One region of the Variovorax sp. GW821-FHT10B04 genome, then DNA from elsewhere that is predicted to be linked to it. Evidence: predicted binding sites of a transcription regulator. Region 1 holds the regulator's gene; the other holds the start of a gene.
The links. The regulator sigma-54, encoded in region 1, starts transcription at its own class of promoters, with help from an activator protein. The targets are predictions, from matches to a motif close to TGGCANGNAANCTGCTTT.
Positions count from the first base shown of each region.

Region 2: a site for sigma-54 is predicted at 1,632-1,649, ahead of AC07PZ_RS29900 (TorF family putative porin). Genes of this name have one in related genera too.

Region 1 is NZ_JBWKNQ010000002.1:596,359-600,546, forward strand. Features, by position in the region: gene lptA (lipopolysaccharide transport periplasmic protein LptA) at 1-165, shown strand, start outside; gene lptB (LPS export ABC transporter ATP-binding protein) at 162-962, shown strand; gene AC07PZ_RS07830 (RNA polymerase factor sigma-54) at 991-2,559, shown strand; gene AC07PZ_RS07835 (ATP-binding response regulator) at 2,593-4,188, opposite strand, start outside.
Region 2 is NZ_JBWKNQ010000018.1:18,511-22,698, forward strand. Features, by position in the region: gene AC07PZ_RS29895 (YifB family Mg chelatase-like AAA ATPase) at 1-1,487, opposite strand, end outside; gene AC07PZ_RS29900 (TorF family putative porin) at 1,691-2,425, shown strand; gene glnK (P-II family nitrogen regulator) at 2,484-2,822, shown strand; gene AC07PZ_RS29910 (ammonium transporter) at 2,849-4,188, shown strand, end outside.

The sequences.
Region 1 (4,188 bases):
CCGGATGCAAGCATCGCGACCGGTGAACGCGGCAGCCGCGTGCGGGCGATCCTCACGCCGAAGGCGGCCGCCTCGGCGCCGGCCGGTGCGGCCACACCGACACCCGCACCGGGCACCGGCCTGCGGTCGACCACCACGCTGGGTGGCGGGGAACCACGCAAGTGACGGCCGCTTCAACGACCCTCCCGTCTTCCCGTGCCACCGAGCCGGGCAGCCGCCTCGAGGTGCGCGGGCTGCAGAAGAGCTACGGCAGCCGCAAGGTGGTCAAGGACGTGTCGCTCGACGTGCAGAAGGGCGAAGTCGTCGGGCTGCTCGGCCCGAACGGCGCCGGCAAGACCACGTCCTTCTACATGATCGTCGGGCTGGTGCGCGCCGATGCAGGCGACATCACCATCGACGGCGAGCCGATCGCGCACATGCCGATCCACCGTCGGGCACGCATGGGCCTGAGCTATCTGCCGCAGGAAGCGTCGATCTTCCGAAAGCTGTCGGTCGAGGAAAACGTGCGCGCGGTGCTCGAGCTCCAGACCGAGCCCGACGCGGCCGGCCGCCCGGTGCCGCTGTCGCGGCAGCGCATCGAGGAGCGGCTGAGCGAACTGCTGAACGACCTGCGCGTGGACCATCTGCGCGCCTCGCCCGCGCTTGCGCTGTCCGGCGGCGAACGCCGCCGCGTCGAGATTGCGCGCGCACTGGCCACGCAGCCGCGCTTCATCCTGCTGGACGAGCCTTTCGCGGGCATCGACCCGATCGCCGTCATCGAGATCCAGCGGATCATCAGCTTCCTCAAGGAGCGCGGAATCGGCGTGCTGATCACCGATCACAACGTGCGCGAGACCTTGGGCATTTGCGACCACGCATTCATCATCAGCGACGGGCACGTGCTCGCGAAGGGCACACCATCAGAGATCGTCGACAACGCAGAGGTGCGGCGCGTGTACCTCGGCGAGCATTTCAGGATGTGATGGCACATACGCAGGTTCCACACGCCGCATGAAACAGGGCTTGTCGCTGCGCGTTTCGCAGCATCTCGCGCTCACGCCCCAGTTGCAGCAGTCGATCCGGCTGCTGCAGTTGTCGACGCTCGAGCTGAGCCAGGAAGTCGAGCAGATGCTCGACGAGAACCCGTTCCTCGAGCGCACCGCGGAAGAAGCGGCGCGCGAGGAATTCGGCGTGGACACGGCCGATGCGCCGCCGCCGCGCGACGACGATTTCAGCCCCGGGGCGTCCACCTCGTCCTCGACGACCACGGAGACTTCCACCACCACCGAGGCCGAACCGGCGACCGTCGACGCGGTCGAGGCGCAGCCCGACTGGGAAGGCGACGGCACGGTCGAACTCACACCCGACGACAGCGAGTGGGGCGGCGACGCACCCGCGCGCAACAACAACCTGGGCGACGACGAGCGTGCCGATGCCACCGAACTGGCGCGCAGCCAGGAGTCGCTGCAGTCCTTCCTGCATCGCCAGGCGCTGAGCCTGCGGCTCGGCGAGAACGACCGCGCGGCGTTGCGCTTCCTGATCGAGTCGCTCAACGACGACGGCTACCTGGAAGACACGCTGCCCTCGCTGGCCTCCGGGCTGGCGGGCGACGACAACGACCAGTTCGACGACCTGGTGCATCACTTCCAGGTCGCGCTCGGCCTGCTGCAGAGCCTGGAGCCGGTCGGTGTCGGGGCGCGCGACCTCGGCGAATGCCTGTCGATCCAGCTCAAGGCGCTGGCTTCTCCGCAGGACGACGACGAAGAGCGCCAGATCCGCAAGACCGCCATCGCCATCTGCAAGCAGCCGATGGAACTGCTGGCGCGGCGCGACTTCAAGCGCCTGGCCACGCTCACGCGCAGCAACGAGGACGAGGTGCGCAGCGCGCTGCAGCTGATCGCCACGCTCGAGCCCAAGCCGGGCCGGCGCTTCGTCGACGTGGAGCGCAACGTGATCGTGCCGGACGTGATCGTCACGCGCACCGGCCGCGGCACCAACATCAAGTTCAGGGTGATGCTCAATCCCGACGTGATGCCGCGCCTGCGCGTGCACGACATCTACGCCGGTGCGCTCAAGTCGCACAAGGGCGAAGGCAGCCAGGCGCTGTCGCAACGGCTGCAGGAAGCGCGCTGGTTCATCAAGAACATCCAGCAGCGCTTCGACACGATCCTGCGCGTGTCCAACGCGATCGTCGAACGCCAGAAGAGCTTCTTCATCCACGGCGAACTGGCGATGCGCCCGCTGGTGCTGCGCGAGATCGCCGACGAGCTCGGCCTGCACGAGTCGACCATCAGCCGGGTGACCACCGCCAAATACATGTCGACGCCGTACGGCACGGTCGAGCTCAAGTACTTCTTCGGCTCGGCGCTCGGCACCGAGACCGGCGGCAACGCGTCGAGCACGGCGGTGCGCGCGCTGATCAAGCAGTTCGTCAGCTCCGAAAGCGTGAAGAAGCCGCTGTCGGACAGCCAGATCTCGGAAATGCTGAAGGAACAGGGCATCGACTGCGCGCGCCGCACGGTCGCCAAATACCGCGAAGCGCTGCGCATCGCGCCGGCGAACCTTCGCAAGGCGCTCTGAGGTTCTTCCGCCCGGCTGCCGCGCGTCGGCGCGTCAGTGAACGCCGGCCGCGCGCCGGTCGGCCGCTTGCAGCACGGCCCGCAGTTCGGCCGGCTGAACGGGCTTGCGCAGCGAATGCCAGCCATGCGCCTTCGCGAGCTTGCGCGCAGCGCCGTCGATGTCGGCCGACACCAGCGCGATCGTGAGCGCGGGCTGGAGCGTCTGCAGCCGTTCGGCCAGCGCGATGCCGTCGAGTTCGCCGGGAAGCCGGATGTCGCACAGCGCCACGTCGACCGCATGCAGGTCGGCCAGCGCCAGCGCTTCGGCCGCACTCTCGTAGATGCGCGGCGTGGCGCCCCACAGGCGCAGCAGCGCGGCGAGGCTGTCCGCGACGACCGCGTTGTCTTCGATCACCAGCACGGCCAGGCCGGGTCGCAGGGCGTCGCCGCTGCGATCGATGTCGATGTCGTCGCTCGCGTGCGGCGGCTCGACGTGCAGCGCCGGCGTGTCCATGCCTGGCGGCGCCTCGGGAACCACGAAGCCGAACACCGAGCCGCGGCCGGGTACCGAGCGCAGCGTGAGCATCAGCCCGAGCTTCTGCGCGAGCCGGCGCACGATCGCCAGGCCCAGGCCATGGCCGCGCTGCAGGTTGCGCTCGGTGTTTCCGACCTGTTCGAAGTCGCCGAACACGCGGTCCTGCGCTTCCGGCGCGATGCCGATGCCGCCGTCGCGCACCTCGACGCGCCAGCCGCCCGGGCGCCGCCGGCAGGCCAGCAGCACCCGGCCGTGCGGTGCGAACTTGATCGCGTTGTCGACGAGGTTCGCAAGGATGCGCCGCAGCGACACCGGGTCGGTCCAGGCCACCGCGTCGGCCGGGCATCGCACGTGGATCCGGCCGCCGTCGTCCAGCCGGGCGAGATCGCGCAGCAACGGCGCCAGGGCTACGGCGGACGGGGCGAAGGCGTCGGCCGCAGCCTCGATGCGGCCGATCTCGAGCAACTGATTGGTCAGCGCCTCGAGCGCCTGCTGCGCGCGCGTGAGCGAGTCGACCGTGACCTGCACCTGGCGTGCCGGTGCGCCATCGCGCAACTGCTCGCGCAGAACCTCGGACTGCAGGCCGATCGCCATCACGGGTTGCCGCAGGTCGTGGTTGGCGGCGGAGAAGAAGCGAAGCCGTTCGGCCTGGGCGCGTTCCGATTCGCGCAGCCCCGCCATCGCCTGCTCGCGCAGCGTGCTTTCGTTCAGGCGCAGGCCGATGTTCTCCTCGAGTTGCCGCGCGTGGTCGGCCACCAGTTTCCAGACCATGGCGAGCAGGCCGATGCCGACCAGCGCAACGGCCATCATGGTCGACGAGCCCGCGATCAGCCCCATCGCGATCACCGGCACGAGCAGCAGCGCGATCGCCAGCTGCGTCGCCGGCACGTAGAAGGACACCGAGAACGCGGACGACAGCGTCATGCCCATCACGATCAGTCCGAGCAGCATCTGCTGAACGGGTTCGGCGGGGTTGAACAGCAGCACGCCGGCCGCGCCGTGCGCGAATTCCCAGATGCCGGTGCGCAGCGTGTGTTCGCGCTGGGCCTGGCGCAGGCTGTCGGGCGTGAAGACCGCCGGCATGCGCTGCGGCAGCAGGCCGCGCATGCCCGTCAC
Region 2 (4,188 bases), on a different contig from region 1:
GGCACCCGCACGTCGTCCGCCCCCGCCATGTCGGCGATCGTGCGCGCGACCTTGAGTGCGCGGTGCGTGCTGCGCGCCGACCAGCCGAGCTTGACGGCCGCCGACTGCATGAACTTCAACGCCGCACTGTCGAGGCTGGCGTGCTGGTCGATCTCGCCGCCCTGCAGCGCATGGTTCGGCTTGCCTTGGCGGGTCATGGCGCGTGCGCGGGCTTCGGCCACGCGTGTGCGGATACCGTCCGTCGATTCGCCCGCCGGCGATTCGAGCAGTTGCTGGGCCGTCACCGAGGGCACCTCGATGTGCAGGTCGATGCGGTCGAGCAGCGGTCCGCTGAGCTTGCCCTGGTAGCGCAACACCTGGTCGGGCGTGCAGCGGCAGGCCTTCAATGTCGAGCCGAGATAGCCGCACGGGCAGGGGTTCATGGCCGCGATCAACTGGAAGCGCGCCGGGAACTCGGCGCGGCGCGCGGCCCGCACGATCGTGATGGTGCCGGTCTCCAGCGGCTCGCGCAGGGCCTCGAGTGCGGCGCGTGCGAACTCCGGAAACTCGTCGAGGAACAGCACGCCGTGGTGTGCGAGCGAGATCTCGCCCGGCCGGGGCGGCGAACCGCCACCGACCAGGGCGACCGCGCTCGCGGTGTGGTGCGGGCTCGATGTCGGCCGGCGCATCCAGCGTTCGACGGCAAAGCGGCCACCGAGGCTCGCAACGGCGGCGCTCTCCAATGCCTCGTCGACCGTCATGGCCGGCAGCAGCCCGGCAAAGCGCTGGGCCAGCATCGACTTCCCCGAACCCGGCGGGCCGACCATCAGCAGGCTGTGCTGGCCGGCTGCGGCGATCTCGAGTGCGCGCTTGGCGCCGACGTGTCCCTTGACCTCGGCGAGGTCCGCATACGCCACGGCCGCGGCGCCGGGCCGTGGCAGCACGCGGGCCCAGCCGTCGCCGGGCGGCTCCGGCGGCGTGCCGTCGGTCGGCGGCAGGAACTGGCCCACCACGTCGAGCAGGTGGCGCGCGCCGTAGACCTCGGCGCCGGGCACCAGCGCGGCCTCCTGTGCGCTCTCGGTCGGCAGCACCAGCCGCGTGGCTACGCCTTGCGTGTGCAGTGCCAACGCCATCGCCAATGCACCGCGCACCGGCCGAAGCTGGCCCGACAGCGACAACTCGCCCGCGAACTCGTGGCCGGCCAGGCGGGCGCCATCGATCTGTCCGCTCGCCGCCAGGATGCCGAGCGCCATCGGCAGGTCGAAGCGGCCGGAATCCTTGGGCAGATCGGCCGGTGCGAGGTTCACCGTGATGCGCTTGTTGTTGGGGAATTCGAGGCCGGCGTTCTGCAGCGCGGAGCGGACGCGCTCTCGGGCTTCCTTGACCTCCACGTCGGCCAGACCGACCAGCGTGAAGCTGGGCAACCCGTTCGCCAGATGCACCTCAACGGTGACGCTGGCCGCATCGAGCCCAAGGAGGGCGCGACTCTGCACCAAAGAAAGACTCATTTTGTTATACATCCCTGATATGGTGCGTTGTCGCACCGATGGTTAACCCTCTGGTCCCGAATTCGTGCACAAGGTAACAGTGGGCAACCCTCGGAACCCGAGTCTCCTGGCGGGAATCGCGTGCGCGACGGTGACAGCGTCCTTTGGCACGCTCCCTGCTTTGACGTGTTTTCCTTTCTATCCAAAGTACCAGGAGTCACTCGATGATGCACCGTAAAACCGCCCAGGCCTTGGCCGTGGTCGCCCTTGCTGCCCTGCCGATGTTCGCGAGCGCCCAGCTCACGGCCAACGTGGCATTGACCAGCAACTACAAGTTCCGCGGTCAGGACCAGGATGCGAGCAAGAGCAAGGCAGTCAAGCCGGCCATCCAGGGCGGTTTCGACTACGCCTTCGGTGAAACGGGCTGGTATGTCGGCAACTGGAACTCCAGCGTCGACTGGCTCCCGGGCAACAGCATCGAGAGCGACATCTACGGCGGCTACAAGTTCACGGCCGGCGGCATCGGCTGGGACCTGGGCGCCCTGACCTACATCTACCCGGGCAACAAGAACGGCAACACGACCGAACTGTACGCAGCCGGCAGCTACGGTCCCCTGACGCTGAAGTACTCGCACACCATCTCGAAGGACTACTTCGGCTGGGCTGGCGAGAACTCGGGTTCGGGCCTGTCGGGTCGCAACACCGGTTACCTGAACCTCGGCTTCGCTCAGGAAGTGGCTCCGTCGCTGACCCTGAAGGCCAACGTCGGCTACACCCGTTTCGCCAGCGACATCAAGGACCTGGGCGTGCCGAACTACGTCGACTACGCGATCGGCGTCTCGTACGACTTCGGCGGCGGCGTGGCCCTCTACGGCGGCGTGCAAGGTGCGAACAAGAAGAACTACTTCGGCGACGTGAACAAGGCACGCGCCATCGTCACGCTCAGCAAGACGCTGTAAACACAAGAGGCGCGGCCGGACGGCCGCGCCCGTCGGTTTCATCTATAGGAGAAGTGTCATGAAGCTGGTTACAGCCATCATCAAACCATTCAAGCTCGATGAGGTGCGAGAGGCACTGTCGACGATTGGCGTGCAAGGCATCACCGTGACCGAGGTCAAGGGCTTCGGTCGCCAGAAGGGCCACACGGAGTTGTACCGCGGCGCGGAATACGTCGTGGACTTCCTGCCGAAGGTCAAGATCGAAGCGGCCGTGTCCGACGACCTGGTCGAGCGCGTGATCGAAGCCGTCGAAGGCGCTGCGCGCACCGGCAAGATCGGCGACGGAAAGATCTTTGTCTACAACCTCGAGCAGGTCGTACGCATTCGCACCGGTGAAACCGGCCGCGAGGCACTTTGAGTTCAAGGCCCGAAAGAATAATCGACATGAAAAAACTGCTTGTCTCACTTGCGCTCGGCCTGAGCGTGCTCACGGCCGGCGTGACCGGTTTTGCGCAGACGCCGGCGCCCGCGGCTGACGCGGCTTCCGCACCGGCTGCTGCGGCACCCGCCGCGGCCGCGCCTGCTGCTGCTCCCGCGGCCGCACCTGCAGCCGCCGCTGCCGCAGCCCCCGCGGCTGCTGCGCCTGCCGCTGCCGCCCCCACCTTCAACAAGGGCGACACCAGCTGGATGATGCTGTCGACCTTGCTCGTCATCATGATGACGGTCCCTGGCCTCGCGCTGTTCTACGGCGGCCTGGTTCGCAGCAAGAACATGCTGTCGGTCCTGATGCAGATCATGGTCACGTTCTCGCTGATCGTGGTGCTGTGGCTCATCTACGGCTACAGCCTCGCGTTCACCGAGGGGAATGCCTTCATCGGCGGCTTCGATCGGCTCTTCATGAAGGGCATCTTCGATGCGTCGACCGGCGTGTTCGCTCCGGGTGCGACCTTCAGCAAGGGTGTCTACATCCCTGAACTGCTGTTCGCTGCCTTCCAGGCCACCTTCGCCGGCATCACCTGCTGCCTGATCGTCGGTGCCTTCGCCGAACGTGCCAAGTTCTCCGGCGTGCTGGTGTTCATGGTGATCTGGTTCACCTTCAGCTACGCACCGCTCGCGCACATGGTCTGGTTCTGGATGGGTCCGGATGCCTACACCGCTGCTGGCGTCGTGGACGAAATGAACAGCAAGGCCGGCCTGATCTGGCAATGGGGCGCGCTCGACTTCGCGGGCGGCACCGTGGTGCACATCAACGCAGCCGTGGCCGGTCTGGTCGGTGCCTACGTGATCGGCAAGCGCGTCGGTTACGGCAAGGAAGCTTTCACGCCGCATTCGCTGACGCTGACCATGGTCGGTGCCTCGCTGCTGTGGGTGGGCTGGTTCGGCTTCAACGCAGGTTCGGCTCTCGAAGCCGGCACCAGCGCCGTGCTCGCCTTCATGAACACCTTCTCGGCAACCGCAGCTGCAGTGCTGGCCTGGTGCATCGGTGAAGCCATGCTGCGCGGCAAGGCGTCGATGCTCGGTGCCGCTTCGGGTGCCGTCGCCGGCCTCGTGGCGATCACCCCGGCTGCCGGCAACGTCGGCCTGATGGGCGCAATCATCATCGGCTTCGTCGCCGGTTTCGCTTGCCTCTGGGGCGTCAACGGTCTCAAGAAGCTGCTCGGCGCGGACGACTCGCTCGACGTGTTCGGCGTGCACGGCGTCGGCGGTATCGTGGGCGCGCTGCTGACCGGCGTGTTCAACACGCAATCGCTTGGCGGTCCTGGCCTGGTGGGTGACTGGGTCAC